2 regions of the Ideonella margarita genome follow, and region 1 is predicted to be linked to the other one. Evidence: riboswitches for the same ligand, from Rfam matches in the RefSeq annotation. Region 1 holds a riboswitch; the other holds the start of a gene.
What was found. Region 1 has a riboswitch for thiamine pyrophosphate ahead of AACH00_RS05995 (TonB-dependent siderophore receptor). Riboswitches for the same ligand answer to the same signal wherever they lie in the genome.
Positions count from the first base shown of each region.

Region 2: it holds a riboswitch for thiamine pyrophosphate, as region 1 does, so the genes downstream of both, AACH00_RS13875 (thiamine-binding protein) here and AACH00_RS05995 (TonB-dependent siderophore receptor) in region 1, are expected to answer to the same signal.

Region 1 is NZ_JBBUTI010000004.1:124,958-139,822, forward strand. Features, by position in the region: gene infC (translation initiation factor IF-3) at 11-535, shown strand; gene rpmI (50S ribosomal protein L35) at 656-859, shown strand; gene rplT (50S ribosomal protein L20) at 887-1,243, shown strand; gene pheS (phenylalanine--tRNA ligase subunit alpha) at 1,353-2,408, shown strand; gene pheT (phenylalanine--tRNA ligase subunit beta) at 2,460-4,883, shown strand; gene AACH00_RS05950 (integration host factor subunit alpha) at 4,895-5,269, shown strand; gene AACH00_RS05955 (MerR family transcriptional regulator) at 5,317-5,769, shown strand; tRNA gene AACH00_RS05960 (tRNA-Pro) at 5,801-5,877, shown strand; gene AACH00_RS05965 (hypothetical protein) at 5,927-6,211, opposite strand; gene AACH00_RS05970 (hypothetical protein) at 6,186-7,721, opposite strand; gene AACH00_RS05975 (H-NS histone family protein) at 7,806-8,159, opposite strand; gene AACH00_RS05980 (hypothetical protein) at 8,275-8,505, opposite strand; tRNA gene AACH00_RS05985 (tRNA-Asn) at 8,838-8,913, opposite strand; tRNA gene AACH00_RS05990 (tRNA-Asn) at 8,966-9,041, opposite strand; gene AACH00_RS05995 (TonB-dependent siderophore receptor) at 9,079-11,247, opposite strand; TPP riboswitch at 11,331-11,433, opposite strand; gene fdxA (ferredoxin FdxA) at 11,590-11,913, opposite strand; gene cobA (uroporphyrinogen-III C-methyltransferase) at 12,019-12,792, opposite strand; gene AACH00_RS06010 (phosphoadenylyl-sulfate reductase) at 12,806-13,624, opposite strand; gene AACH00_RS06015 (DUF934 domain-containing protein) at 13,621-14,109, opposite strand; gene AACH00_RS06020 (nitrite/sulfite reductase) at 14,118-14,865, opposite strand, start outside.
Region 2 is NZ_JBBUTI010000009.1:57,330-72,194, forward strand. Features, by position in the region: gene AACH00_RS13860 (GGDEF domain-containing protein) at 1-72, opposite strand, end outside; gene AACH00_RS13865 (EAL domain-containing protein) at 72-2,201, opposite strand; gene AACH00_RS13870 (hypothetical protein) at 2,553-2,957, shown strand; TPP riboswitch at 3,120-3,225, shown strand; gene AACH00_RS13875 (thiamine-binding protein) at 3,299-3,748, shown strand; gene AACH00_RS13880 (hypothetical protein) at 3,894-4,226, shown strand; gene AACH00_RS13885 (hypothetical protein) at 4,464-4,688, shown strand; gene AACH00_RS13890 (hypothetical protein) at 4,760-5,050, shown strand; gene AACH00_RS13895 (cupin domain-containing protein) at 5,119-5,664, shown strand; gene AACH00_RS13900 (hypothetical protein) at 5,670-6,422, shown strand; gene AACH00_RS13905 (hypothetical protein) at 6,482-6,718, opposite strand; gene AACH00_RS13910 (hypothetical protein) at 6,854-7,021, opposite strand; gene AACH00_RS13915 (hypothetical protein) at 7,059-7,664, opposite strand; gene AACH00_RS13920 (VOC family protein) at 7,665-8,144, opposite strand; gene AACH00_RS13925 (DUF998 domain-containing protein) at 8,181-8,576, opposite strand; gene AACH00_RS13930 (YybH family protein) at 8,632-9,072, opposite strand; gene AACH00_RS13935 (DMT family transporter) at 9,217-10,125, shown strand; gene AACH00_RS13940 (DUF5329 family protein) at 10,154-10,567, shown strand; gene AACH00_RS13945 (hypothetical protein) at 10,596-10,811, opposite strand; gene AACH00_RS13950 (EAL domain-containing protein) at 11,002-14,193, shown strand; gene AACH00_RS13955 (glycoside hydrolase family 53 protein) at 14,133-14,865, opposite strand, start outside.

The DNA.
Region 1 (14,865 bases):
CGACCGTCGGATGCCCAATGTCGAGCGCAAGCATCGACTGAACCGCGAGATCACCGCCCTGAACGTGCGCCTGAACGGCGTCGAGAACGAGCCCTTGGGCATCGTCAGCATTCAGGATGCCTTGCGCATGTCAGCCGAAGCCGACGTGGATCTGGTCGAAATTGCCGCCCAAGCGGATCCGCCGGTCTGCCGGCTGATGGACTACGGCAAGTTCAAGTACCAGGAGCAGAAGCGCGCTGCCGAGGCGAAGTCCAAGCAGAAGGTCATCGAAGTCAAGGAAGTCAAGTTCCGCCCGGGTACGGACGAAGGCGACTACCAGATCAAGATGCGCAATCTGCGTCGCTTCATCGCGGAAGACGGCGACAAGGGCAAGGTCACGCTGCGCTTCCGGGGCCGCGAAATCACCCACCAGGACATCGGCATGCGTCTGCTTGAGCGGATCCGTGACGAGCTGTCTGACGTGGCACTGGTTGAGCACATGCCCAAGCTGGAAGGCCGTCAGATGATCATGGTGCTGGCCCCGAAGAAGAAGTAAGCCAGTTCAAGCATTCACCCCGTGGCTCTCGGGCCACGGAGATGAAAAGGCCACTGCAGGCCATCAAGTGCAGCGCGCTCGCGCTGCCGCCCAGCAGAGGTTCATTAAAAGGAGCATTACATGCCCAAGATGAAGACCAAGAGCAGCGCCAAGAAGCGCTTCCGTGTTCGCCCGGGTGGCACCGTCAAGCGCGGTCAAGCCTTCAAGCGTCACATCCTGACCAAGAAGACCACCAAGAACAAGCGTCACCTGCGTGGCTCGGTGAATGTGCATGAGACCAACATGGGTCACATCGCACAAATGCTGCCGTTCGCCGGTCTGTAATCCACTTAGACAAAAAGGAGTTATCACATGCCTCGCGTCAAACGTGGTGTTACCGCCCGCGCTCGTCACAAGAAGATCCTGGCTCTGGCCAAGGGTTACCGCGGCCGCCGCAAGAATGTCTTCCGCATCGCCAAACAGGCGGTGATGAAGGCAGGTCAATATGCCTACCGTGACCGTCGCGCCAAGAAGCGCGTGTTCCGTCAACTGTGGATCGCCCGTATCAACGCTGGCGCCCGCAGCCTGGGCCTGACCTACAGCAAGTTCATGGCCGGTCTGAAGAAGGCCGCCATCGAGATCGACCGCAAGGTTCTGTCCGACATGGCCATCAACGATCCGGCAGCTTTTGCCAGCATCGTCGACAAGGTGAAGGCCCAACTCGCTTGATCTCCTTGAAGGCCAGGCACTGACCGCTCGCGGAAGGTGCCTGGCCTGTCAGGCTCTCGAAGGCCGTCACCCTCTGGTGCGGCCTTTTTTGTTTTCAGCACCGACTTTCATGAACGATCTCGATCAACTTGTGGCCGCCGCCCAGGCCGACTTTGCCCGCGCCGCCACGCCAGCCGACCTTGAAAATGCCAAGGCACGCTACCTCGGCAAATCTGGTCAGGTGACCGATCTGCTCAAGGGCATGGCTGCGCTGTCGCCGGAAGAAAAGAAGACCCGCGGCGCCGAGATCAATCAGACCAAGCAGCGCGTTGAAGCGCTGCTGACGGAGCGCCGCGCAGCCCTGGCCGACGCCGAACTCCAGGCCCAGCTGAAGGCTGAAGCGCTCGACGTGACCCTGCCCGGTCGCAGCCGCAGCCAAGGCGGCCTGCACCCCGTGTCGCGCACCCTGGAGCGCATCGAAGCCATCTTCGGCTCGATGGGTTTTGATGTGGCGGACGGCCCCGAGATCGAGGAAGACTGGTTCAACTTCACGGCATTGAACACGCCCGCGGATCACCCGGCCCGCTCGATGCACGACACGTTCTACGTGGACACCAAGGCCCCGGACGGCTCTGGCCATTTGCTGCGCACCCACACCAGCCCGATGCAGGTGCGTTACGCGGTGCAGCACGTGAAAAAACACGCGGCTGCGCTGGCCGCCGGTGAGGCCATCCCAGAGATCCGCGTGATCGCGCCGGGCCGCACGTACCGCGTGGACAGCGACGCCACGCACTCGCCGATGTTCCACCAGTGCGAAGGCCTGTGGATCGGCGAGAACGTCAGCTTCAAGGACCTGAAGGCGGTGTTCGCCGACTTCTTCCGCAACTTCTTCGAGACCGATGACCTGGACATCCGCTTCCGGCCGTCGTTCTTCCCGTTCACCGAGCCGTCGGCCGAAGTGGACATCGCCTTTGCCAGTGGGCCGCTGAAGGGTCGCTGGCTGGAAGTGGCTGGCTCCGGCCAGGTGCATCCGAACGTCGTGCGCAACTTCGGCCTCGACCCGGAGCGCTACATCGGCTTTGCCTTCGGCATGGGCCCTGACCGCCTGACGATGCTGCGTTACGGCGTGAATGACCTGCGCTTGTTCTTTGATGGTGATCTGCGCTTCCTGAGCCAGTTCAAGTGATCGCCGAGGCGATCCAGACACCCACCATTCGGAACACTTTCGGACTTCAACATGCAATTCCCTGAATCCTGGCTGCGCGAGTTCTGCAACCCTCCGCTGTCGACGGCCCAACTGGCCGACCTGCTGACCATGGCTGGCCTGGAAGTGGAGGAGATGCGCCCGGTGGCGCCTGCCTTCACCCAGATCGTCGTGGCGGAAATCGTCGAGGCGGAGCAGCACCCGAATGCAGACCGCCTGCGCGTCTGCAAGGTTGACGCTGGCCCCTTGAGCCAAGGTGGCCTGCTGCAGATCGTCTGCGGTGCACCCAACGCCCGCGTGGGCATCAAGGTGCCACTGGCGATGGTGGGCGCCGAGCTGCCCCCGGGCGACGACGGCCAGCCGTTCAAGATCAAGCTGGGCAAGCTGCGCGGCGTGGATAGCCAGGGCATGCTGTGCTCGGCGCGCGAGCTGAAGCTCAGCGAAGACCACGGCGGCCTGCTCGAGTTGCCGGCCGATGCGCCGCTGGGCACGTCGATCCGCGACTACCTGAACCTCGACGACACGCTGTTCACGCTGAAGCTCACGCCAAACCTGGCGCACTGCCTGAGCGTGATGGGCATCGCCCGCGAGGTGTCGGCACTCACCGGCTCGCCCCTGCTGCAGCCGGCCATTGCGGCCGTGGCTCAGCAGCATGGCGAAGTGCTGCCCGTGTCGATCCAGGACACCGACCTGTGCGGCCGTTTCAGCGGACGTGTGGTTCGCGGTGTCAACCCCAAGGCGGTCACGCCTGCCTGGATGGTGGAGCGTCTGGCCCGTTGCGGCCAACGTGCTGTCAGCCCGCTGGTGGACATTTCGAACTACGTGATGTTCGAGTTCGGCCGCCCGTCGCACATCTTCGACCTCGACAAGATCCACGGCGGCCTGCAGGTGCGCTGGGCGAAGGCCGGTGAAACGCTGAAGCTGCTGAATGGCAACACGGTGTCGCTGGACGCCGAGGTCGGCGTGATCGCCGATGAGCAGGCGGTGGAATCGCTGGCCGGCATCATGGGCGGTGACGCCACGGCCGTGTCTGACGACACCCGCAACATCTATGTTGAAGCGGCGTTCTGGTGGCCGCGTGCCGTGGCCGGCCGTTCGCGCCGCTACAACTTCTCGACCGACGCCGGCCACCGCTTCGAGCGTGGTGTGGATCCACAGAACACGGTGGAGCACATCGAGCGCATCACCCAGCTGGTGATCGACATCTGTGGCGGCGAAGCCGGTCCGATCGACGACCAGCAACCCGCGATGCCGGTGCGCACCCCCGTGGCCATGCGCATTGCACGCGCCGCCAAGGTCATCGGCATGCCGCTGACGCAGGCCGAGTGCGAAGCCGTGTTCACCCGCCTCGGCTTGCCCTTCGTGGCCACCGAAGGCGTGCTGACGGTCACGCCGCCAAGCTGGCGCTTCGACATCACGATCGAGGAAGACCTGATCGAGGAAGTGGCCCGCGTGCTGGGCTTTGCCCGCCTGCCCGCCACGCCGCCGCTGGCCCCGGTCACCGCGCGCATCCGTCCGGAAGCACAGCGCAGCCGCTTCGCGGTGCGCCATGCCCTGGCCGCGCTCGATTACCAGGAAACCATCAACTTCAGCTTCGTCGAAGCCCGCTGGGAGCAGGAGCTTGCCGGCAACGCTGACCCGATCAAGGTGCTGAACCCGATCGCCTCGCCTTTGGCCGTGATGCGTTCCAGCCTGCTGGGCAGCCTGGTGCAGGTGCTGAAGTACAACCTGGCCCGCAAGGCACCGCGTGTGCGCGTGTTCGAGATCGGTCGTGTCTTCTGGCGCGACGCTGCGATCAAGTCGAGCGACCACAGCGTGGAAGGCGTTTGCCAGCCCATGCGCGTGTCCGGTCTGGCCCATGGCTCGGCGGTGCCGCTGCAATGGTCGGCTGCTGACCGAGCCGTTGACTTCTTCGACGTGAAGGGCGACATCGAAGCGCTGCTGTCGCCGCGCAAGCCGGTCTTCGTGCCGGCTGAACATCCGGCCCTGCACCCGGGCCGCTGCGCAGCGGTGCAGCTGGACGGCGTGACGATTGGCCATGTGGGTGAGTTGCACCCGAAGTGGCGCCAGGGCTATGACCTGGCCCAGGCGCCGGTGCTGTTCGAACTTGATCTGGATGTGGTGCAGCAGCAGCCCGTGCCGGAGGCGCAGTTGGTGTCGCGGCAACAGTCGGTGCAGCGTGACCTCGCGCTGGTGGTGTCGGACCAGGTGGCGCACGATGCGCTGGTGGCCGCACTCTCGGCAGATGCCGAAGGCCTGGTGCGCAGCGCCGTGTTGTTCGATATCTACAAGCCCAAGCAGGCCACCGCCGACCTTGCGGAGGGCGAGCGCAGCCTGGCCGTGCGCCTGAGCCTGCTGGACGACGCGGCCACGCTGACCGATGACCGCATTGATGCTGCGGTGGCTGCCGCCGTGCAGCGCGTGCAGACGGCCTTTGGTGCGCGTCTGCGCGGGTAAGGGGCGAGGTGATGAGCAATGCCGTACCCGACAGCACGCCCGCGCCTGAGCGTCTGATGCTCACGTCGGTGGAGACGCCGACGCTGACCAAGGCCGAGCTGGCCGAGTTGCTCTTTGAGCGGCTGGGCCTGAACAAGCGCGAATCCAAGGACATGGTCGAGGCCTTCTTCGACATCGTCAACGACACGCTCGTGGCCGGTGAGGATGTGAAGCTGTCGGGGTTCGGCAATTTCGCGATCCGCCGCAAGGCCCCACGCCCCGGCCGCAACCCCCGCACGGGCGAGTCGATTCCCATCAAGGCACGAAATGTGGTGACATTTCACGCCAGCCACAAACTGAAGGCTGTTGTTCAGGGTGATGCACCGCCGCCGGAGGAGTTCGAGTAAAGTTTCAAGGCTCTGCCTGAAGCTGCTGATTCGGAACACCAAACGCCATGGATGAAGCGACCGCAAGCCTGCCGGCCATCCCGGCCAAGCGCTACTTCACCATCGGTGAGGTCAGCGAGCTCTGTGGCGTCAAGCCGTATGTGCTGCGCTATTGGGAGCAGGAGTTCACCCAGCTTCGCCCGATGAAGCGGCGCGGCAATCGCCGCTACTACCAGCACCATGAGGTGCTGCTGATCCGCAAGATCCGCGGCTTGCTGTATGACCAGGGCTTCACGATCAGTGGTGCACGCAATCGGCTGGGTGATGTCGTTCAACACCGCGGTGCACAGGACGAGGTTGAGGCCGTTGCATTTGACGAGAGCGACGCGCCGGCACATGTCGATTTGAGTGACCCGGCTATGGTGGGCACGCTGGCTGCGCTGTCACCGCTTCCACTGAACCCGAGCCCGGCGCAGGTGCGCACCGAATTGTTGGCAATTCGGGAGCTGCTCCTGAATTGAGTGCGTTTTCAGCATACAATGCTTGCTTAGTCGGGGCGTAGCGCAGCCTGGTAGCGCACTTGCATGGGGTGCAAGGGGTCGCGAGTTCGAATCCCGCCGCCCCGACCAAAAACAAGAAAAGAGAAAACGGGTCACGCCGAAAGTCGTGACCCGTTTTTCATTCTGGGGCCTGATCTTTCGCTGACGCCTCCTCTGGGGCGTCCACCAGAAAGAAGCCTTCACGGCGCCACCCCTTGAGGGTCAGTGTCCGGCCGACCCAGGTGTGCAGCACCGCGTCGCGCAGCGGGTGCCCGCCCACGCGGCGCAGCAGCAACTTGCCGGCTCCTCCCATGTCGAGCATCACGGCTTCGCGCTCGCTCTTGCTGCCTGCCGCGGTGCGTTCAAGCACCACGCGGCCATGCACGGTTTGCGGGGCCTCAGCGGGCGTGCAGTCGTCGGACATGAAGCAGTTCTCCGTCATCTTCGGTGGCCACGATGGCCACGATGCGCACCACACCCGCGGCATTGCTGCCCTGCGGCACGGGGCCCTTGATCACGTGCACCTGCCGCGTCGACGGCTTGGTTTTTACGGTCGGCTGCACGGCAAAGCTCATCCGTGTCTGCTGCGACGGCGCCAGGCCAGTTTCCTTGGCCATGGCGGCGAGGGTCTTGGCGACTGACGTGGACGGTGCGGTGTCGATCGGCTCCAGCGCGGGCATCGCCTTCGCCAGGTGGCTGCCTTCCCGGATCAGCTTTTCGCGTCGCAGGCCGCGCACGCTTCGATCACGTGTCTTGGAGAACGCCTTCTTGAAGGCCGCCGTGCGTGTCAGGGCATGCCCGTTGGTCGACACCGGGTGCAGCGAAGGGTCGCCCAGCAGGTAGAACTGCATGAGCGTCTTCAAGTCGTACGGATCCAGGTGGGTGCGGGCCCCCGCAAACTTCTGGCGGGCCTCCAGCGCTGCGCGGCCGGTGGATGCGCCGCTCAATACCTGCTGCAGGAAGAACTGGCAGATCAAGTCGGCGGATGCATTGCCTTCGCTCGGGCCGTAGGCGATGGTGCTGCTGCCAAAGAAGGCGCTGGCGCCGTCCAGCAGATAGGCGAGGGCGATGCCGTGCTGGCCGCCTGCGTCCTTGGGGTCGTAAAGCTGGGCGCCGTAGCAGCACTCGGCAGCCACCACCGTGCCGGCAGACACGCGGTCTCGCAGGCGCTTGGCATCATGGGCCACGGGGAATTCTTCAACGCCCGGTGGCTGTCCGAAATACTGCGACGAAGCATCAGCGCCGTGGCAGTTGATGAAGTGCACACGCGCTGACAACTGCCCCTTGCTCCAGGCTGGCCCTTCGGGGGGCACGCTGTGGAGGGCGTCGGTGGTGCCAAGGATGTTTTTCAGGCTCAGCTCGGTCGAGGCCTGCCAGGCCTGCGCCGTGATGCTGAAGCCCGATTGATAGTCTTCCGGGGCGCGCGGCTCCGCGCGGGCCGCTGCAGTGATCAACTGGGCCAGCAAGCTGCTGTCGGTGTTGCCGATGACGTCGGGCAGCCGGCCCACCACGCGGGTCGGCCCCAGAAAGCGATTGGGATTGGTGCTGTAGGCGGTGTCGCAGGCGTAGGGCAGGTCGGTGGGCACCACCTGATCGCCATCGCCGTCCTTCTCGCTCCAGGCCGGGTTGCGCACCGGCACCATCGGAACAATGTCGGGGCCTCCGAGCAGCATCACATAGTGCGGGTCGTGCGCCTTGCAAAGCCGGTCGATGGCTTGCTTGCAAGCCTTGGCATCGGCCGCGGCACCCACGGCCTGGCCTGCGCCAGTCATGTCGGCGGCCACGTCGAGATGAACCACGGCGGTGATCAGCCCGCGGCGCTTGTCGGCCGTGATCAGTGTGCGCAGCGCCTTGGTGATGCGCTGCACCCCGGCGGTGCCGTATTTTTTGGTCAGTGCGCCGTGGTGGGTCACCACCAGCTTGTCGATGCTCATCGAACCGTCCCTCTGAATGAAGGACTTGATTGTGATCAGGTCCGGTCGTTCAAGCCAGCTTGGCCGCTGCGGTGTATCCCACGTTCAACGGTCTGGCTCGAGCGGCTGTTGTGCGGCGGCCTGAAATTCGGGCTTGAGTTCATCCACGCGCAAGCCTTCCTTCAGCAGCGCGTTGCGCAACCAGTCGGGGTGTGCGCCCTGACCATCCCAGGTCTCACCGCTGACCGGGTGTCGGTACTTCACAGGCAAGGGTGTGGCGGGTGCGGAGGGCGACGCTGCGGGTGTGTCGCCGGCCAGATCGTCCAGCGTGATGCCCCAATAGGACATCAGCGAAACAATGCGGGCTACCACCGCGGCCTTGCCTCGACGGTCAAGCATGACGGTACGGGGGTCGGCGTCGAAGTGCCAGTTGTCCTGGTCGTGCGGGTTGTCGCTCATCTCACGCAAACATGGCGGCAATCAAGCCTGGCCTGGTGGCATTTGAGCAGGTGCTCAAGAAGGCATGCTGGAAAACAAACAGGCCACTCGATGAGTGGCCTGTGGGGGATCGGAATCAGGATTGCGCCTGGTCCAGTTCCTTGCAAGAAGGGGCACAAACGGCCTGGGCTTTGCCCAGCAGTTTGCGGGACTTCAACTGCGCGCGTGGCCGGTGCTTGCCGCACAGGAAACACGACATGGTCGCGGCGCCAAAGGCACCGGTTGCAGAGAAGGGGGAACCCGCCACTTTAGAGCGGTATCGCAAACCACCTGCGTCGATGGTGGTCTTGGGATCGTCCTTGGCCAGAATGAGCTCCTCGGATACGCTAAGAATCAAAAAACAGGCTGCTGGTCAACGAGGATCACCCGTTCCACCAACAACCACCGATTATCGCTGATCAGCAGGTTTCGGGCCAGCGTACAGATACGCTTTGGCCTCGGGCAAAACCCCAACATCACGCCAACTTCCCGTAGCCGCCGCCCCAAATTCGGGCGGATGCGCGTTTTGGTTGCGTTTTGGTGGCGCTCGGCGCACTGCACCGAATGCCTTGCACTGCGGATGCGCCCAACTCCAAAGGACGCCAGAGCGCACGTCACCAAGAAAAAAGCCGCTTCAGACATCTGAAGCGGCTTTGAGAGTGGCTCCTCGACCTGGGCTCGAACCAGGGACCTACGGATTAACAGTCCGGCGCTCTACCGACTGAGCTATCGAGGAATTGTCTGCTTGTGTCAGCCAAGGCAAGCGGTGGCACCTTGGCGTCTTGATTTGGCTCCCCGACCTGGGCTCGAACCAGGGACCTACGGATTAACAGTCCGGCGCTCTACCAACTGAGCTATCGGGGAAGTGAAGCCTCAGATTATAGGCAGAAAATCAGCACTTTCACAAGTTGATCTGCAAACTTGTCCGAAAAGTTCTTCCGGCCAGCGGGTACAGGTAAACATGGCCGTACTGATAGGGGCTTTCCTGCCAGGCGCGGCGGCCCGTCAGGTTGTCCACGCCCACGCGCCACAGCCAGTCGATGCCCTGCGCCTTGAAGGCATAACGGCTGGAAAGGCCGAGGGTGGTCCAGCCCGGGATGCTCACCGAGTTGTCCGGCAGCACGAAGCGGCTGCCTTCATGGCTGATCTGCGTCTGCACCGACAGGCCCGGCACGGCCGCCACCTGGTAGCCGATCTGCACACGCGCCACACGCTGGGCCACGTTCGCCGGCACCAGGTTGTTGCTTGCAGCGGTGCTGCTGTCTTCGGTGCGGGCCTTCAGCCACATCGCACTGCCGCGCACACTCCAGGCACCTTCGCGCAGGTCCACCGTGCCCTCCAGGCCCCGGTGACGTGCCTGGCCGTCGATGGTGTAGGTCGATCCGGTGTCGGCCACTTGCGGACGGCTTATGTCGAATCCAGTGACGGACCAGCCGAGCGTCTGACTCTCATGCTTGAAGCCGGCTTCGAACTGACGGCTCTTGAGGGCAGGCAAGGGCTGTCCGGCGCTGTTGCCGTAGCCGCTGCGGTTCGGCGTCACGGCGCTTTCGATGCCCTGGCCCCAGCTCAGGTAGGCCATGTCTGCAGGCGTGGCCTGCCAGGTCACGGCCAGCCAAGGCGTGGTGAACGACTGGTCGTAATCAATGGGTCGCGAACCATCGGTTCGAACGCTCTGGCGCTCCAGGCGCGTGTGGCGAACACCCGCCCACAAGCCTGCATCGCCCCACTGCATGCGGTCGAGCAGTTGCAGCTCATTGCTGTGCTCGGTGCGGTTGGTGTTTTCGTCGGTCAGCTCGGGCGCCGGGCTGGTGGCAGCCGTGCCTTGCACGTTGCCGATGCCCGCCCAGTTGTAGGCCTGCCGGCCCAGACGAGACTCGTAGCGGCTGTTCAACCACCCCAGGCTCAGGTGATGAGCCACCGCGCCGGTTTGCACGTCACCGTTCAGCTTCACCGAGAAAACGCGCGTGTTGCGGCGCTCGTTTTCGCTGCGGAAGTCGTACAGGTCGTAGGTGCCGTCTGCGCAGTAGCTGCTGTAGTTGTCGACAGCGCTGCAACCAAACGGGAAGGCCAGGCGGTCGTCCGTGGTCAGGCGCTGGGTCATGGCTTCACTGACCACCTGCCAGTTGCTGTCGAGCGTGTGCGTCCAGCGCAGGCTGGCTGTGCGGCTGTCGAACACCACGGGCAAGGACCAGCGCTGGTTGTTCAGGTTGGTGCGCGGGTCGACCGTGCTGGCGTCTGGCAAGGTCGAGCCCAGCAAGCTGAAGCCGGGGATGCTGGGTTGAGATTGGCGGCTGATTTCCAGCTCGCCCTCCAGGCGATCACGCTGGCCCAGCTGGGTGGTGCCGGCGAGCGCAAACAGGTGGCGGCTGCCTTTTGCATCACGCACCAGCGGGTCCAGTTGCTCGGCGCTCAGGTTCAGGCGCACGCCGGTCTGGGTGGCCGTGTCGACCACGCGGTCGAGGTCGGCCGCCAGCTTCATGCTGCCGGCCTCGGACAGACCGACCAGGAACTGGTTGGTATTGCCGCCGCGCGGGCGCTTCACCGCCAGATTGACCAGACCGCCCGGCGCGCTGGTGCCGGCCTGCGCGCCACTGGTGCCCTTGAGCACCTCGACACGTTCCTTGTTGTCGAGCGCCAGCGCCGTTTCACCGTTGATCGGCAGGCCGTCGCGGCGGTAGTTGAAGCGGTTGTCCAGCGCGTAGCCGCGCACCCGCATGGCGGCCCAGTAGCCGGGGGCGTTGTAGGCGTCGCCCAGGCTGGCGTCGAGACGGGTGATCTCGCCCAGCGTGTCGATGCCGATATCGGCCAGGCCAGCGGCGTTGCTGCTGGTGGACTGGAAGGGCGAGCGGCCGGGCGAAACATCGCCAAAGCCGCTCACGCTGACGGGCGCTGCGGTGGCGCGGCCCGTGACCTGCACGACGTTGGCGCTGTCTTGCGCCCAGGCGGCCGGTGAGAGGGCCAGCGTGGCGGCCAGAGCCAGACCATGCCGGCGGAAATGCACACGGCGTGGCGTGGCGGACGTGGGGGCCGTGTTGGCCAGAGCGGATGAAACAAGAAGGATCGATGCCATCGGAGACTTTCGTGAACGGCGATGGCAGGGTGCATGGCCGTGATCACGTGACGCGAAAGCCGGCAGGAATGCCGACGGCACGATCTCAACGATGGCTGCTTCCCTGCGCGAGGATTACCTCAATCAGGTTCGAAGGGACTTTCTCAGTCGTCACCAGAACTGGCGACAACACCCCTAGCGGATTGCCACAGCGCCCGGAAGCACTGCAACAGCGATCATTATCAACGTGTTTGAATGCACACCGCGTTGCGGCATGAAAAAGGCCCGCGGAGTGCGGGCCTTGATGTGACAGCGCCGTAGCGATGACGCGGCGTTGAGGCTGCGCCATCACGGCGCATGGCTTCAGCGCTGCAGTTCGCCGAGCTTGTCCTTGCGGTCTTTCCACTCGTCAGCGTCAGGCAGTGCAGCCTTGCGCTTGGTGATGCTCGGCCAGAGCTTGGCCAGATCTGCATTGAGCTTGATGTACTGCTGCTGGTCGCCCGGCACGTCTTCTTCCGGCAGGATGGCATTCACCGGGCATTCCGGGATGCACACGGCGCAATCGATGCACTCGTCCGGATCAATGGTCAGGAAGTTCGGGCCTTCGCGGAAGCAATCGACGGGGCAGACGTCGACGCAGTCGGTGTACTTGCAGCGGATGCAGGCTTCGGTGACGACGTGGGTCATGGGGGCGGGCAGTGGTTGGTGATTGATGTGCGCCCCGCAGGGAACGCAGTCCGTTGCAGCATGCTGCCTCAAAGGCGGCAGCCGGCGCACGGCGAATTGATGATTTTAAGGCTTTGAGAGGCTGGACGAGGCAAGGCCTTGTGCAATCCCGGGTTCAGGTAGTTGCTGGGGGTGGCTGGCGACCTTGGTGGCGCCAACGCCCACCGTGACCACCGCTGGCCGGCCGGCATGCAGCACACAGGCAGCAGCCAGGTCTTTCACGGCATGGTCGCTGACCAGCTGATCCGGCCAGCCCGCGCGTGACACCACGCAGGCCGGTGTGTCGGCAGGCCAGCCGGCATCCAGCAATTGCCGCGACAAGCTGGCCAGTTGGCGTCCGGCCATGTAGAACACTTCGGTGTCGGCACGGCGGCTGGCGCGCAATTCGCGCTGCTCGGTCATCGCGGTAGAGAGCGCCACGCTGCGCCCCTGCCCACGGCGGGTGAGCGGGCGGGCCGTGGCGGCGGCTGCAGCCAGCGCAGCCGTCACGCCGGGCACCACGTCGAACGGGATGCCTTCGGCGTCCAGGGCCAGCAGTTCTTCTTCCAGGCGACCGAACACGCTCGGATCACCGCCCTTGAGGCGAACCACGCGGGCACCCGTGCGCGCAAACTGCACCAGCAAGGCATTGATGCGCTGCTGGGCGGTGGCATGGTGGGTGAAGCCGCGCTTGCCCACGTCCACCCAATTCGCGTTTGGTGCCAGGTCGCGGAAGGCAGGGTCGGTGAGGGCGTCGAACAAGACCACTTCGGCGCTGGCCAGCACCCGGGCACCGCGCACGGTGATCAGGTCGGCCGCACCGGGGCCGGCGCCGACGAAGTGGACATGACCGCTGGGCATGTTGCTCGCTGCTTCAGGCTGACACCGCGGCGCTGTCCTGCTTCACGTGCAGGCCGCATTCCTTGGCGTTTTCGTCTTCCCACCACCAGCGACCGGCGCGGAACTCTTCGCCCACGGCGATGGCGCGGGTGCAGGGTGCGCAGCCGATGCTGGGCATGAACTGGTCATGCAGCGCGTTGTAGGGCACCTGGTGCGTCTCGATGTAGTGCCAGACGTCGTTCCATGTCCAGTCGACCAGCGGGTTGAACTTGGCGCGACCGTTGGCTTCCACTTCGCGGTCGGGCATCGCACCGCGGTTGTTCGACTGTTCCCGGCGCAGGCCGGTGACCCAGGCGGTGCGCTTGGCCAGCATGCGGCCCAGCGGCTCCAGCTTGCGCACCTGGCAGCAGGCCTTGCGCAGCTCGATGCTCTGGTACATCGCCTTCTCGCCGTTCTGGCGCACGAAGTGCACGACGCTTTCCTCGACCGGGCTGTAGAGCTCTACCGTCAGGCCATATCGCGCCTCGATCTTCGGGATGAGGGCCAGCGTTTCCGGGTTCAGCGCGCCGGTTTGCAGCGTGCCGATGGCGATGGGCAATTGGTGCCGCGCGATCAGGTCGGTCAGCACCATGTCTTCGGCGCCCAGGCTGTTGGCCAGGACGACGCTGCCAGGGTGCTCGCTCGCGGCCTGCTTCAGCAGGGCCAGCGTGGCGGCCAGCCGCTCATCAAAGCCGGGCGTCAGGCGGGCGTACAGCGAGATGGCGCTGGACGCCGCGGGGCCGGCTTCAGGCAACGTCGCCCAAGGCAGGGCCGACACTGCGCCGTCGTCGGCGTCAGAGCTGGTGGCGTTCATGAGCCGGCCCGCGCGAAGAGCGGACGCGCCTCGCGCACGTCGCCCTGGTAGAAGTCGGTCACCAGCGACAGCGCCCGTCGTGCGCTGGCTTCGTTCTGGTCGTGGCGCAGCTGCACGGCGTCCACGCCGGTGCGTGCCAGCAGCGGCAGCATGTCGACCAGCACGTCACCGATGGCGCGCACTTCGCCGGTGTAGCGCAGGCGCGAGCGCAGCACGCGGGCCTGGCTGTAGCCGCGGCCGTCGACCCACTTCGGGAATTGCACGGCGATCAGGGCCAGGCGCGGCAGGTCAGCCGCCAGCTCTTCCACGTCGAGCGTGTTCGGGATCACGACGCCGGCGGGCACGTCGGCCGGCCAGGTGTCGCGCACGGCATGCCACTGCTCGAGCGTCAGCAGGCGGTTCGGGCCGGCCTTCGGGTGCGGATCAGGGCCGTCTTCGCCACCAACGCGGTGCCAGGAATCGGTGTGGGAGGAAATGAACTTCATGGCGGATCTCAAGCGTTGGCGGGCTGGGCGGTCTCATGGCGCACGGCATCGGCAGCAGAGCGCAGCGGTGCCACGCCAATGCGGCGCACGGTGTCGATGAAGCGCTCGCCAGCCTCGCGTTCACGGCGGAAGGTGTCGATCAGGGCTTCGATCACGTCCGGCACTTCTTCGGCCGCGAAGGACGGGCCGATGACCTTGCCGGGCACGGCCGCGCCGCTGAGGGTCGAGCCATCAGAGCCGCCCACCGAAACCTGGTACCACTCGTCGCCATCCTTGTCGATGCCGAGGATGCCGATGTGGCCGGTGTGGTGGTGGCCGCAGCTGTTCATGCAGCCGCTGATGTGCAGGTCGATGTCGCCGAGGTCGTAGACCGCGTCGAGGTCGGTGAAGCGCTCGGTGATGCTGGCCGCCACCGGGATGGAGCGGGCATTCGCCAGCGAGCAGAAGTCACCGCCCGGGCAGGCGATCATGTCGGTCAGCAGGCCGATGTTCGGCGTGGCGAAACCGGCGTCCTTGGCAGCGTGCCACACGGCCAGCAGGTCGGCTTCACGCACCCAGGGCAGCAGCAGGTTCTGGTCGTGCGTCACGCGCAGCTCGCCCAGCGAATAGCGGTCTGACAGCGTGGCGGCCAGCTCCATCTGTTCGGTGGTGGCGTCACCCGGGGCGATGCCGGCGCGCTTGAGCGACAGGGTCACGGCGCGGTAACCCGGCACCTTGTGGCCATGCACGTTGCGCTCGAGCCAGCGCAGGAAGGCG
Region 2 (14,865 bases), on a different contig from region 1:
GTAGTGGTCGAGGTCGGCGGTCTTTTCCGTGGTCAGCGGGTCGGTGCGCAGCAGGCGTTGAACATAGCTCATCAGGTGGGCATCCATGACCGTGGGCCTGACCGTTTCAGGGCCACGCGGTCGAGGTAGGACAGGAACTCGGCGTGGGGCAGGGCGCGGCTGTAGAGCCAGCCCTGGAAGTAATGGCAGCCCAGGCGGTGCAGCACATCGCGCTGGCCGGGGTATTCAACGTACTCGGCCAGCACTGTCACGCCGCGGCTCCGGCCCAGTTGCGCAACGGCGCGAACGATGTCCTGGTTGACGGGCTGGTGCTCGATGTCGCGCGTCAGGCAGCCGTCGAGCTTGATGGTGCGGATGCGGAAGCGCTGCATGTAGAGCAGCGAGGTGCAGCCCATGCCGAAATCGTCCATGGCCAGGTGGAAGCCTTCGCGCTCCAGCGCGGCCAGCGTGGCGTCTGCCTGGGGCGACGACGACACGCGCCGGCCCTCGGTGATCTCCAGTTCCAGATCACCCAGGGCCAGGCCGTGTTTCGCCAGGCTGGCCAGCACGATGCCCACCCAGGCCGGGTCTTCCAGCTGCACGGGCGACATGTTCACGCTGATGGGAAAGCGCAGGGACGAGTGCCGGCGCCACGCGGCCAGATCGGCGCAGGCCTGCTCCAGCACCGAAGCGCCAAGCTGGTGGATCAGATCGCACTCTTCCGCCAGCCGCACGATCACGTCAGGCGGTACCGGCCCGCACAAGGGGTGGTCCCAGCGCAGCAGGGCTTCGGCGCCGATCAGCTGGCCGTCGATGTCGTGTTGCGGCTGGTAGACCACGGTCAGCCGGTTCTGCCCAAGGTGCCGGCGGAAATCAGCTACCAGCGCCCGCGACAGGGTGCCGATCTCGTCGGTTCTTTCCAGAAAGCCGCTGCCCGTGTCGGTGGCGCTGGCCAGGGTGCTGAGGTGAGACTTGATGGCGGCGCGCTGGCGGGCATTGCGTGCGTCCACCAGCCGGCGCACATGGGGGATGTAGATGAGCGTGGAGATGCCCATGCACAGCAGCTGGATGCCCGCGCCCCACCAGCTGCCTGTCATCGCATAGCCCGAGATGAACACCGGGGTGCTCCACACCACGGTGCTGCTGTCGAGCGAGAGTCCCAGCAGGTTCAGCAGGGCTTGCGAGACCACCACGTTCACCACCGGTGCCAGCACGAAGGGCAGCAGCATCAACTGGCTGAAGATGAGCGGCATGCCGAACAGCAGCAACTCGTTCACGTTCAGCAGGGCCGGTGCGATGGAGGCCAGCGCCAGTTGGCGCAGCGGCAGGTCACGCGCTGCCAGCAGGCACGCGAAGATCAGGCCCCAGGTGGCGCCCGCACCGCCGAGGTGGGCAAAGGCATTCACGAAGGCCGGGTTGGCGCGTTCACCGATGTTGGTTTCGCCGGTGGCTGCCACCAGGGCATTGCCCGAATGCTGCGCAAATTCCAGCAACACCTGCCCGCCGTTCAAGCCGCATACCCACATCAGCTGGTTGATCAACGCCAGCGCCACATCCAGCACGGTGCCGGGCGGCCGGTGCGCTTCGATCAGCGCCATCAACGGCCCGCCGAACTGACCGACACCCCACTGCCAGAGCCAGCCACTGAGCTCGAACACGACGTAGATCAGTGGCAGGGCCATGGCAGCAAATTGCGACATGCGCAGCGCGGGCCGCAGTGGCAGGCCGAGCACGGCGAATGTGCTGAGGCGGTCGTGCAGCGGCATCCACCTCGCCGACCAGATGAACAGTTCGGCCGTGCCCACGCCCACCAGAATGCCTTGCAGGATTCGCCCGTAGCCCAGCTCGCGGAAATCCAGGCCGGTGCGGGGCATCACGGCGATGAGAAAGCCGGCGCCGGCAATGGCGGCGATGCTGCCGAGGTTGCGCGCATCGGCGTCCTGCTTGTCGCCGCGGATGGCCAGCACGCGCATGGCAATCACCATGGCCGACATCAGGCCCATGATGCCGGTGGTGGTGTTGAGCAGCGTGCGGGCGGCGGCCAGCATGTCGATGGCCAAGACATGGGTCAGCCAATCGGCGCCCCTGGGCAGGTTCGCCAGGGTGCTGGCCGCCGCGCCGAGCAAGGTCAGCGGCAGCAACGCCACGAAGCCCTCGCGGATGGCCATCAGCCACAGCTCGTGCCGCGGCTCGGGCGCCTCGTTCTGAGGGACTTGGGACACGCTGCCTCCTTCCTTCCGCGCCTGGGGGTGTGTCGACGTGCGCGGAATCAGCTCAAAGGCATCCTAGGGGCCGCTTGCCGGTTGTGCGGGCGCCTGCCAGGAGGCCTTGGGAAAGCATGGCCGACAAGCACGGCATCTGCACGCTGCGTGTGGCGTGTTTGGCGCGAAATGGGAATTTGGTTGCAGAGGAATGAGAGAAAAATATGCGCTCCGCGTCGGCTGCCGTCTTCTGTGCGCGCCTCGCCCTTCTTGCTGAGTTCTCCTCTCGCCATCATGGCCCGAACGAAACAACACCTCCCAATCAAGTTCCGCATTCGTCGTCTGACGTGCTGGACCGCAGCCACAGTGATCGTGGCTGCGGCATGGCCCGCCCCCGTGCAGGCCGCCAGCCTCTATTTGTGCAAGGACTACAGCGGCAATCAGTTCTGGTCGAATGGACATTGCAACCGCAACCGTGCTCACATCGAGCGCATCGTCAGCGTTCCGGACGGCATGCCGTTCGAGGATCAGGTCAGCGTGGCCCGGCGATCGGTGGCTGAGTTGACCCGGCCGCTGCCTGTGGCCAGCCCCGGCGGCATCATCGGCATCCAGAGTGGCCCGGTGCCCGGCAGTGAGCGCGAATGTGATGCACTGCTCGACCGCATCCGCACACTCGACTCGATGCGCCACGAGATCCGCCCACCGCTCTCGCTGGACGAAATCGCGCAGCGCAAGCAATGGGCCGAGGCCCGTCGCGCATCGCTGCGCTGTCGCTGAGCTGTCGCTGAGTCCGCTGCGCGGCAGCCATTCGACGAAGTGGATGTCTGCCACTGCACTGAACTGCTGTGACAAAAAATCCTGCGTCGCAAAGCCTGAAGCCTGCGAACGCGTCCTTAGAATCGACCCGCTTGCACCAGCACCTTCCGGGTGTTTGATGCGGGCATCCGCTGGGGGTGTTGGCCAGGCCGCAAGGTGTGCCGACTGAGAGAGTCCCTTTGAACCTGATTGAGGTAATCCTCGCGCAGGGAAGCACGCTCGAAGGCTCGCCGGCCATTTCTTTCTCGTGCCGGCATGGCAGCCCCGGGCGCTCGCCGACCTGTCATCTGCATGAATTGCACATGGCACATCCAACTTTTTCGCCACTGCGTCGCCTTCGGCGCTCCATCTTGTCTTTGGCCCTGCTGGCCGGCAGCACGGCGTGGGCGCAGCAAGCGCCTTCCGCGCCTGCTGCTCCTGCGGCGCCCAAGCCTGCGCCGGTATCCACCAGCCAGCACATGATCGCGGAGATCCAGGTCATTCCGCGGCCCGTGGGCACGCCTGAAGACCGCTACAAGTACGTCGATGCGGCCATCGCCATCATCCAGGCCTCGGGCCTGCGTTATGAGGTGCATGGCCTGGGCACCGTGGTGGAAGGCCCGGCCGACAAGGTCTGGCTGCTGCTGCAGGCGGTGCACCACGCCACGCTGGAAGCCGGCGCCGAGCGCACGCTGAGCATCATCAAGGTGTCCAGCGGCGCGCAGGCTGGCGGCCCGACGGTGCAGGAGCTGGTGCGCAAGTTCCGCCAGTAAGCGGGTGCGGCGGCGCTGGTCGTTGAGCCCAGCGCCGCCGGACGCGCGGCGCTTTCAGCGGCGACGTTTGTCAGCGGTTTAACATCGCTCGAGCGGTACATGGTGCAGTCAATAGCTTCGATGTGTGGCAATGGCCGCAAGCCCGATGAGCTTCCTCAACTTTTTCCTGTCGCTGCCTGAGCACCAGGTGGCGCCGTACCGGGAGGCGGCGGTTGCCGAGTTGCGAGCCGTTCAGGTGCACAGCTCAGTGGCCCGGTTGGCGTTGGATGCAGAGAAGGCCGAGGTCCTTGATCAATCGGAAACCGTGGCTCATGTCGATCGCCGCATTGAGGCGCTCTACCTGACCCAGATCGTGCGAACTCCGGCAGGCGAGTACTTCCTGCTGAAGACCACGGGCAAGCGTCCGTTCGTCAAACATCTGACGCATGCCATGGCACGCCACCTGCTGGGGCCGAGATATCGACAGCCTGAGGCCTAGCTGCTTGCCATATCCGCCAGATCTCACAGCGCCAATCCGCAGGCGCAGCCATGCTGCGCGAGAGTCAATCGACTCTTCGCAGCCACGCGGATGGATGAGGGCGGGCTAGGAACCAGCCGGCCTGACGTGGCGCTTGGGCGACGCGCAATGCCGCTGTCCATCGGGCTGCGCACTGCTGACCCGTACAGCACAGCACAGTACCGCACCGAACTTCGACCCGCACCACCCTTCAACAACATGGATACGCTCGTTCAGTCATTGCCCGTGGTTCTGGGCTTGCTTGCCTGGGTCTACAGCGGCGTCTGGGCCTATCTTGATGCGCGCAACCGCGGCAAGCCACCGCTTTTTGTGGCCCTGCTGGTGATGGTCGTGGCCTGGCCGCTGGGCATCGTCATCTGGATCGTGTTGCGGCCTGAAAAACGGCCACCGCCGTTCAACCTCGACGACTACCGGGTGCAGTGATTTGGCGCTGTGATCGGCCGCCTTGGCCGGTGGCATCATGCGCGCACCGCCACCCACCACCGAGTGCCTTCGTGAACCTTCGTCCAACCCTGTTGACCGCCGCTATCGCCGGCGTGGTGGCTGCCCTGGCCTGGCCCTTGGTGTGGGCCAGATTTGGTGGGCCGGGCGCTGCGGGCGGGGTGGAGCTCATCGTGGCCACCTTGCTGGTCATTGCATTGCCGGCCCACGCCTTCGTGGTGGGCTTTGTGCGCGCTGAGCCCGTGTCCGCCGGCACGATCGACACCGCGCTGCTCAAGCGCATCGGTGCGTGGCTGGCTGCTGCGGTGGTTGTCACCTCGCTGCGCGATCTGCTCGGGTTCTGACAGCTTCGCATCAACGCGGCGGCATCGCCCGATCCTCCGCAACCCACCCATGCAGCAAAATCCGCTGCATGAGCCAGCGCCCTTCCTTCATCATCTCCGCCGCCGATGTGGCGCCCTACACCCACGTCTATCCGCAAAGCGATGAGCCGATGGGGCCGTCCGTCAGCTTGGGGCGTGCGGCCGGTCTGGCCCGGCTGGGGGTGAACCTGCAGCGCTTGCCGCCGGGCAGCCGCTCGTCGTGGCCGCATGCCGAGTCGGACGAGGAAGAGTTTGTCTACGTGGTCAGCGGGCAGGTGGGCGCCTGGATCGACGGGCACCTGCACCCGATGGTGGCGGGCGATTTTGCGGCCTTCCCGGCGGGCACCGGCATCAGCCACTGCTTCATCAACAATTCAACCGAAGACGTGGTGTTGCTGGTGGGCGGCGAGGCCGCGAAAGCCACCAACCGCATCACCTACCCGCTGAACCCGTCGCGCCGTGCAGATCTGCGCCCGGAAGACTGGTGGGCCGATGCTCCGGCCGAGGCCCTCGGCCCGCACGACGGCCTACCTGATGCCCTGCGCGCTGCCTCGGCGGCTGTGGCGGCTGTGGCGAACAACCCCGACAAGGCCTGAGCCCCATGAACCGATTTGAGTCTGAACTGGCGCGCCTCTTCTTGCTGCCTTCGCCAGAGGGCGTCGCAGCAGTGCCGGCAGGTGCCGTGCGCGCTGCCTTGCTGGAGCTCTCAAGGCCGGCACGCTGGGGTGAGCTGGCGGCCGTGTGGCAAGGCGTGCAGGCTGATCTGGACTTGCCGGCACCGGCCATTGCCGTGTCGGGTGTTGACGGCATGCAGCTGTGGTTCTCGTTTGCCGAGCCCGTGGCGGCCTCGCAGGCCGTGGCCTTGCTCAAGGCGCTGCGCCAGCGCTACCTGGCCGATGTGGCCACCGACCGCGTTCGCATGGCGGTGTCGCCCGAGCACCTGCCCGTCAAAGAGGTGCGTGCGGGTTGCTGGTCGACTTTCGTGGCGCCTGACCTGGCCCCGATCTTCAGTGACGAGCCTTGGCTCGACACCCCGCCCAGCCCCGAGGGCCAAGCCGATGTGCTGGTGCGCCTGCGCAGCATCACGCCGCCAGCGTTCCGGGCTGCGCTGGCGCGGCTCGATGAGCACTTGAACCCGCCCGGCGCTGAAGCTGCGTTGCAGCCTGATCAGGCCAAGTCAGCGGGAGCGGCCGTGGCGGCATCAACTCATCAAGCTGCGGGTTCAACCGGGCTGGCTGGCGCTGCAGTGCACACCAGTGCCCGCGAGTTCTTGCTGGCGGTGATGAACGATGCGGGTGTCGACATGGCCCTGCGCATTGAGGCGGCCAAGGCCTTGTTGCCGGACGAGCGGTGAAACTCAGTGCTGGAACTCAGTGCTCAAAGTGAGCGCTGAAACAGCACCGCCCGAAGCGATCAGCAGCGGCCTGAGCGGCGGCTACGCGGTTGCAGCTTGTCCAGCTCGGCGAATTGCTGCTTGAGCAGCAGCAGCAGCGAGCGCGCGTCTTCCACCGACAAGCTGACATGGGTGGACGGCACCTTGTCTTCGCGCACAGGGCGGGGCAATACCAGGGCATCGATACCGATGTCGATCAGGCCGTTGTTGTGGCGCAGCGACTTCAGGCGTTGCACTTCGATGTCGTAGGTTTTCACGCGCGTTCTCCGGGGTAAGGCAACCCGCGATTATTGCGGCTTCAGGGACCTTGTTCCAGCGTGGCTGAAGCAAAGTGCTGAAACGGGCCGGTGTGATTTGGCGGATGCCGCCCGTTTGCGGTGGCCCCTTACGAGCTACTTTTTCAGGGCCAGCTCGGCGGTGCGCTTCGCAACCAGCTCATTGACCACCACGATCTGGCCGTCCTGCTCATCATTGATCTCCAGCAGCAAGGCGCGGCGACCATCGAGCCTGAAGTAGACCTTCTGCCCGCGCTCCAGCGTCACCCCGCTCTTGCCAGACATGGACCGCGAGAAAGTGTTCGATGAAGCCTCAAACCGCCTAAAAGCGCAAGTTGACGTAGAAGAGCGGAATCTCTTTTTTTTGCATTCGACGCATCGCGAGGACGGTGTAGCCGACCAGAACGGCCGACATCACATGCGGGTTCCCGCCGGCCAGCTCGTACTCATCGATGTCATTGCCCGCATAGCCACCCACCCCGCGAATCTTCGTGTAGTACTGCGTCACGTGCATCACGTTCGAGATCAGCGCCGTGCCCAGCACCGCCTGCGCATAGGGTGAGCGATGCAGGCCGGGGCGCTGCAGCACCAGCTCACCAGCCAGGTTGGCGGCGGCCAGGCCAGACACCGCTGCCAGTTGCCGCTCCCCTTGGGTGAGCGGTCGAGAAAACTTGCCCGAGGTCTGGCCGCTGAAGATCGTTCCTCGTCGCGGCACCTCGATGCTCACGTCAGACGCCCCCAGCGCCTGGTAGACCAGCGCGTGCCCGGCTTCGTGGATATAGATGCTGCTGTAGATGCCCCCCACCGATTCGACAGCGTTCAGCAGGTCACGCTCCAGGGCGCTGGCACTGACCGGCATCAGAAGCAGAGCGAGGAGCGCACTGCGCATCGGGCGGCTGGGTTTGCAGGGGAGATTCAAGAAGACCATTCAGGTGCCCAACGTTGGCGGTGAGACGGCGTCGGCGTCCCTGTCACTTTCATGTGCCCGTGGCAGGTGCCCATCTGGCTGGCCACAGTTGATCTCCCAGGTCACACCGAACCGATCGATCACCACGCCGAAGAGTGCCGCCCAGAACGTGGGCTGCAGCGGCATCTTGATGTGCCCTTGATCGGCGAGTTGCGCAAAGGCGTTTTGTGCCCGCAGCGGGTCGCTCAGGCTCAGGGTGATGGCAAAGCCCTGGTGGCCCGCCGCTTCATTCGGGAATGCATCGGACCCCAGCAGTTCTTGCCCTTCCAGGGACAGGGTGGCGTGCAGGATCTTGGTGGCCCAACTTTCAGGCACTTGCGCGGCCAGCGCCGAATCACCGAAGGTGAGCAGGGTCGTCAGCTCGCCGCCCAGGATCGACTGGTACGCACGGAATGCGTTTTCGCATTGGCCATCAAAGGTGAGGTGGCAACTGATGCGCATGGGCGTCCTTGAGTGGCGTGTGATTTGAGCGAGGGGTCAAGCCGCAACGCGTGAGCGTGCATCGATGTACCACCCGCACGCCACCACCCAGCCGAGCACAGCCACTTCAACGGCTCGCTGGCTGAGGCCGACGAGGCTCGACGTCGGCGAGAGGGTGAGCAGCCCCGCCAGCGCGATGAGTGCTGCGCTCGTCAACGAAGCCTTGGGCAGGGCGCGGTGCGCGAACCAGCAGAAGGCCAGGAGCGTGACGCCGGCAGGAAGAAAGCCGATGAGGCGGACCGGATATTCATGGGCCGCCTGCGATGCACCAAGCTCGCTGATGAACTGCGAAACATGGCTGTAGCCGGGGGTGAACAGGCCGCCGAGGAGCGTCAGCATGAAGATGCCGGCAGCTGCGGCCAATGCAGTTGAGAAGGCGGGGTGACGACGCATGGGGTTGGCGTTGGGTGTCTGGTTTGCCGGCTGGTTGCGCGAGGCAACGATCAGCTCACGCCTTGCCTTCGCGGTTGAGAATGGCCTTGGTGTCCTCGAACCCGATCGGGACGGACGTGTGTTCATGCACCACACGCAAGACATGGCCGCGTGACTTGAGCACCCAGGTGATGCGGTTCTGCATGGACCGAAGCTCTTCGCCTGCCGCCGAAAACGCCGCGTACCTCGCGACGGCGGTCATGGCGGCGAAGCTCGGCTCACCCGAGATCTTCACGTCGTCGAACGTGACGCGCACGGTCTCGGTGCCGAGCGATGAGAACCAGCCCTCCACCGCAACGCGCCATGCCGCAGCGCCTTCGTACGACCACACCCCCCAGGTGTCGAACACTCTGACATCTGTGTCGTACAGGTGCATGAACGTTTCAGCGTTCTTGGCCAGCACTGCCGACTTGTAGGTGTCGAGCGCCTTGAGTACCTGCTTCTCGGGGTCATTCATGGTGAGTTTCCCTGTGCTGATTGAGTGGGCGTGGGCTGAGCCGCACGCGTTGGTTCATTTTGCGCCCTGAGCCCATCCTTCCCGTCGCCGATACTTCACCGGTAGCACGATCCCACCTCTGACCCCGCACCTGCCGCCCTGCCCATGAGCCGTCTTCCCACTGGCACTGCACCAAACCCGCCCGCGCCGCCTGCTGCCAGCCCGCTGTTTCCGCTGCTGTTTGTGCTGCTCTGGAGCACCGGTTTCATCGGTGCGAAGTTTGGTTTGCCAGACGCCGGCCCGCTCACGTTCCTCTCGCTGCGCTATGTGCTGGTGCTGGTGTTGATGGGCGGCGTGGCCTTGTTCACCCGGGCACCGTGGCCGGCCACGCGGCAGGCGTGGTTGCACATTGGCGTGTCTGGCCTGCTGGTGCATGCGGTGTACCTGGGCGGCGTGTTCACGGCCATCAGCCACGGTTTGCCGGCCGGCGTGACGGCGCTGGTGGTGGGCTTGCAGCCTGTGCTCACCGCACTGGGCGCCGGCACCTGGCTGGGTGAGCGCGTGAAGCCTGCGCAATGGGCTGGCCTGGGCCTGGGCTTTGCTGGCGTGGCGCTGGTGGTGGCCCACAAGGTGGCCGCCACCGCCACGGGTGGCGCGCTGGTGGCCATGCTGCTGCCGGCTGTGGTGGCGCTGCTGGGCATCACGGCCGGCACGCTGTACCAGAAGAAGTTCTGCCCGGCGTTTGACTTGCGCACCGGTTCGGTCATCCAGTTCCTGCCGTGCCTGGTGGTGACAGCGCTGGTGGCTGGTGCCACCGAGACCATGCAGGTGCACTGGACGGCGCAGTTCGCCTTTGCACTCGGCTGGCTGGTGCTGGTGCTGTCGTTGGGCGCGGTGAGCCTGCTGAACGTGCTCATCCGTCGCGGCAGCGCCGTGAACGTGGCCAGCCTGTTCTACCTCACCCCGCCCACCACCGCGCTCATCGCCTGGGCGCTGTTTGGTGAAACCCTCACCGGGCTGGCGCTGGTGGGCATGGCCCTGTCGGTGTACGGCGTGTGGCTGGCCAGACGTTGAACCTGCATCAACCCATCACCTTGTGAACATGATCAAACCTGCTCTTGTTGCCCGGCTGGCAGCGCTGTGGATATCGACCGCGCTGATCGCCACCGCCACGGTGCCCGTGGCCGCCGCACCGGCCCCTGCGCCCATCAAGGCCGAGATCGACGCACTGATGGGCCGCCTGCAGGCCTCGGGTTGCCAGTTCGACCGCAACGGCAGCTGGTACACCGGCGCCGAGGCGGTCAGCCACATCCTGCGCAAGCTCGATTACATCGAGGGCCGCGGCACGCTGCAAAGCACCGAGCAGTTCATCGAGCAGGCCGCCAGCAAGAGCAGCTCATCAGGCAAGCCGTACCACGTGAAGTGCGGCGCCGAGCCCGTGGTGGACAGCCAGGTGTGGCTGCAGCGGCAACTCGGGCTGTTGCGTTCGGCGTCGGCCAGCAAGCCCAGGCCCTGACGCTCGGCTGCGGCGGGCGATTGCGGCCTCAGCTGCAGCCCGCACCGCCGCCATCGGCGACGCAGGCAGCGCTGCCGCCGTCAGCAACCACGGCACCTGCCGCCCCGTAATAGCCTTGGTTGGCGGCGCCACCGGCGTTGCCCGGCCGTGGCCCCGACGCTGCATGGCGGGCCGCCTTCAGGGCGCCCCAGACGATGACCACGAGTGCCATGGCGGCGATGGACAGGGCGATGGTCAAGCTCATGGGGACTCCTGGTTGAAGGCTGTGGTGGTCCCAGTCTATCGGCCTTCGCAGGCTTGCGTGCACGGTAATTGCTTGTAACCAGGGCCGTCCCGCCTTCCGAAGTCGTGTCCTGCGCAACGTTCTGCCCAATCAGGCCTTGGGTTGCCGAAAAAAGTGCCGAAGGAAGATGTTCCCCCCTGCAGTACACCGTATGCCGCGTCCTGATTTCAGCAAGTTGATCTCGCGCCTGAGCGTGGGCCGCAAGCTCATGCTGATCTACCTGCTGGACCTGACGGCGGTGATCTTCGTCAGCAGCATCCTGATCAGCGAAAAGTTCATCGCCATCGATTTCGCGCGCAAGGAAGTGCAGGGCAACGCCTATGTCACGGGCCTGCGCGATGGCCTGATCGACGCGGCGCGCTTCGGTGCGGGCCATGGTCCTGCGCAAGCCTCGCTGTCGGGGGCGTCAACCCAGGTGGCGGCTTCTGAACAGGCGCTGGGCCATGGCATGGGCAGTGCCGAGCTGGCGGCTGCGCTGCAATTGCGCCTGCTGCAGGCCAGCACCGCGCGCCGTGCCGACCCCGCTGTGGACCAGGTGCTGGTGGCCGGGCGTGATCTGCTGACCCGCGTGGCCAACCAGTCGAACCTGATTCTCGACCCGGACCTCGACAGCTACTACACGATGTCGCTGCTGGCGCTGCGTTTCCCTGAGCTGCTGGAGCAGATCCATGCGCTGGGCGCCACCGAGGCCAATACCCGCACCCGCTACCTGATTCTCGAAGGCCGGCTCGACGCCACCATGCAGGGCATCCGGGCCGACCATGCCGAGGCCTACGCCGCCGGCGACAACACCCTGCGTGCCGCGCTGGAGCCGCGTGAGCGTGCGCTGGTAAGGGCCATGGGCGCGTTCCGCCTGGCTGCCAGCCTGTCGGCCGAAGACCCCGGCAATGAGGAACGCCGCGATCTGGCACGCCAGAGCCAGCGTGAACTGCTGGGGGCGTTGCAGGCCCACTGGGCCGCAGCCGGTGAGGAAATGAGCCGCCTGCTCAACAAGCGCATCGACAGCCTCTACCACCGCATGTGGCTGCACCTGGGCACCGCGCTCACGCTGCTGCTGGCCATCCTCGGGCTCGTCACCTTCGTGGCGCGGCACATCGCCAACCCGCTGCGCCACCTCGCGGGCGTGGCCGACACGGTGCGCCGCACCGGCGATCACCGCCTGCGCGCGCAGTGGCACAGCAGCGACGAAATCGGCCGGCTGGTGATCGCCTTCAACGACATGCTGGCCCAGCTTGACCGCGAGCGCGAAGTGCAGAAGGAGCTGGCCGCCAGCGCCCGTGCGGCCGAGGTGGAACATGCGCTGGTGGAGGCCACGCCCATTCCCTTGATGGTCACGGCCGTGCCGGGCCACGAGGTGCTGCACCTGAACACGCCCGCCGAGGCCTGGCTGGGCGATGAGCGCAGCGACCCCTGGAAGCGCGGGCTGGAGCCGCAGGTGCGCGCCCGCTTCTTCCAGCAGCTGCAGGACCGCGGCGCAGTGGATGAGTTCGAGGTGCGCTGGACGGCGGGCGGCGAGCCAGCCTGGGCGGTGCTCTCGGCGCGCTGCCTGCAGTACCAGGGCCGCGATGCGGTGGTGACGGCCTTTGCGCCCATCAACCACCTGAAGCTGATGGAGCGCCGGCTGCAGCTGTGGGCCAAGGTGTTCGAGGCCTCCAGCGAAGGCATCGTCATCATCGATGCCGACCACCGCACGCTCACCGTCAACCAGGCCTTCAGCCGCCAGACCGGCCTGGAGCTGCAGGACGTGGTGGGCGAGCGACCCGAGGCGCTGCACTTTCCTGACGTGGCCTGGCCCACGGTGCAGCTGCGCGGCACCTGGCAGGGCGAAGGCGCGGTGCGCCGCCGCAATGGCACCGATTACACCGCCTGGCTGATGGTGAGCGCCGTGCGGCAGGGCACCAGCGCCGGTCGCCCGGGGCTGGGCGAGGTCTCGCACTACATCATCACCAGCATCGACATCACCGACCGCAAGCGCAGCGAAGCCCGCATCCGCTTCCTCGCCGAGCACGACGTGCTGACCGAGCTGCCCAACCGCAGCCTGTGCACCGAGCGCCTGCGCATGGCCGTGCAGCAGGCCCATCGGCACAGCCGCAAGGTGGCGGTGCTGTTCCTGGATCTAGACGGCTTCAAGGACATCAACGATTCGCTCGGCCACCACATCGGTGACGGCCTGCTGCGATCGGTGGCCAAGCGCCTGCTGGAGGCCGTGCGTGCCGGTGACACTGTCAGCCGCCTCGGGGGCGACGAGTTCGTGGTGATCCTGGCCGATGTGGCCGACACCGACGAGGTGATGCAGGTGGTGCATGAGCGGCTGATTCCGCTCATCCGCGCGCCGCACCAGGTGGAGGGCACCGAGCTGCATGTCTCGTGCAGCGTGGGCGTGGCCATCTTCCCGGACGACGCGTTTGACCTCGATGAGCTGATGCGGCATGCCGACACCGCCATGTACCAGGCCAAGGCCAGCGGCAAGGACAACGCCCAGTTCTTCACCGCCACCATGACCGAGCGGGCCCAGGCGCGCCTGCAGCTGATGGGCCACCTGCGCAACGCGCTGGAGCACCAGCAGTTCCAGCTGCACTGGCAGCCGCGCATGGACGCCCGGACGGGTCAGCTCGCGGGTGTGGAAGGCCTGCTGCGCTGGCACCACCCCGAGCTGGGCATGGTGCCGCCCAACCAGTTCATTCCGCTGGCCGAAGACTCCGGCCTGATCGTGCCGATCGGGCAGTGGGTGGTCGAGGCGGCCTGTGCGCAGATCAGCGCGTGGCGGGCCGAGGGCGAGCCGCCGATGTGTGTGTCCATCAACCTGTCGGCGCGGCAGTTGCAGCATGACGAGCTGGTGGACGAGGTGCGTGACAGCCTGCTGCGCCACGCCGTGCCAGCCGGCCTGCTGGAGCTGGAGCTGACCGAATCGATGGTGATGCTGGACGCCGAGGCCAACCTGCGCCGGCTGCATGCCTTGCGGCGCCTGGGCGTGACGCTGTCGATCGACGACTTCGGCACCGGCTATTCCAGCCTGGCCTACCTGAACCGCTTCCCGATCGACAAGCTGAAGATCGACCGCAGCTTCGTGCACGACATGCTCGACGATCCGGTCGACAGCGCCATCACGCTGGCCATCATCAGCCTGGGCCACACCCTGGGCCTGAAGGTGGTGGCCGAGGGTGTGGAGCTGGAAAGCGAGGCGCGGGTGCTGCGCGACGCCGGCTGCGACGAGTTGCAGGGCTTCCTGTATTCGCCCGCCTTGCCGGCGCCGGCGCTGGCGGCCTGGCGCGCCGCGCGGGATCAGTACGGGTCGAGCGCCGCGGTGAACCGCCCCGAGCCGTCGAGCGCGCCCCAGGTGTAGCCCTTCCAGCCCGGCGAGGCCTGGGGCTCCCAGTAGAAGACGCCGACGCCGTTGGTGCCCAGTGCCTGCACCTTCTTCAGCAGGTCGGTCATCATGGCTTTCGACGCGGTGGCCTGTTGCCAGTCCATGCCGGTTTCAGCGACCACCACCGGCTTGCCGTAGCGGCTGATCATGTCCTTCATGTTGGTGTTGAGTTGGCTGTTCAGGCTCGACCAGTTGCTGGCGGTGGGGTAATGGCTCAGGCCGATCACGTCGTACTTGGCACCACCGGCCTTCATGCCGTCGAAGAACCAGCGCGACACGGTGTTGTCGTAGCCATTGGCCAGGTGCAGCACCACCTGCGCATTCGGGTAGACCGCCTTCACCGCGCTGTAGCCGCTGTTGATCAGCTGGATCAGGTTGCCGAAGCTGCTGCCGCTGGCACGTCCGTCGGGCCACAGCATGCCGCTGTTGATTTCGTTGCCCACCTGCACCCAGGTCACGGTGATGCCGTTGGTCTTCAGGTACGACAGCACGCCCTGCGTGTGGGCGTACACGTCCGTCACCAGCTGGCTGAAGCTGTGCGAGGCCCAGGCCGCGGGCTTGGTCTGCTGGCCGGGGTCGGCCCAGCTGTCGCTGTAGTGGAAGGTCAGCATGATGTTCTGACCCTGCGCCTTGGCCCGCTGTGCCTTG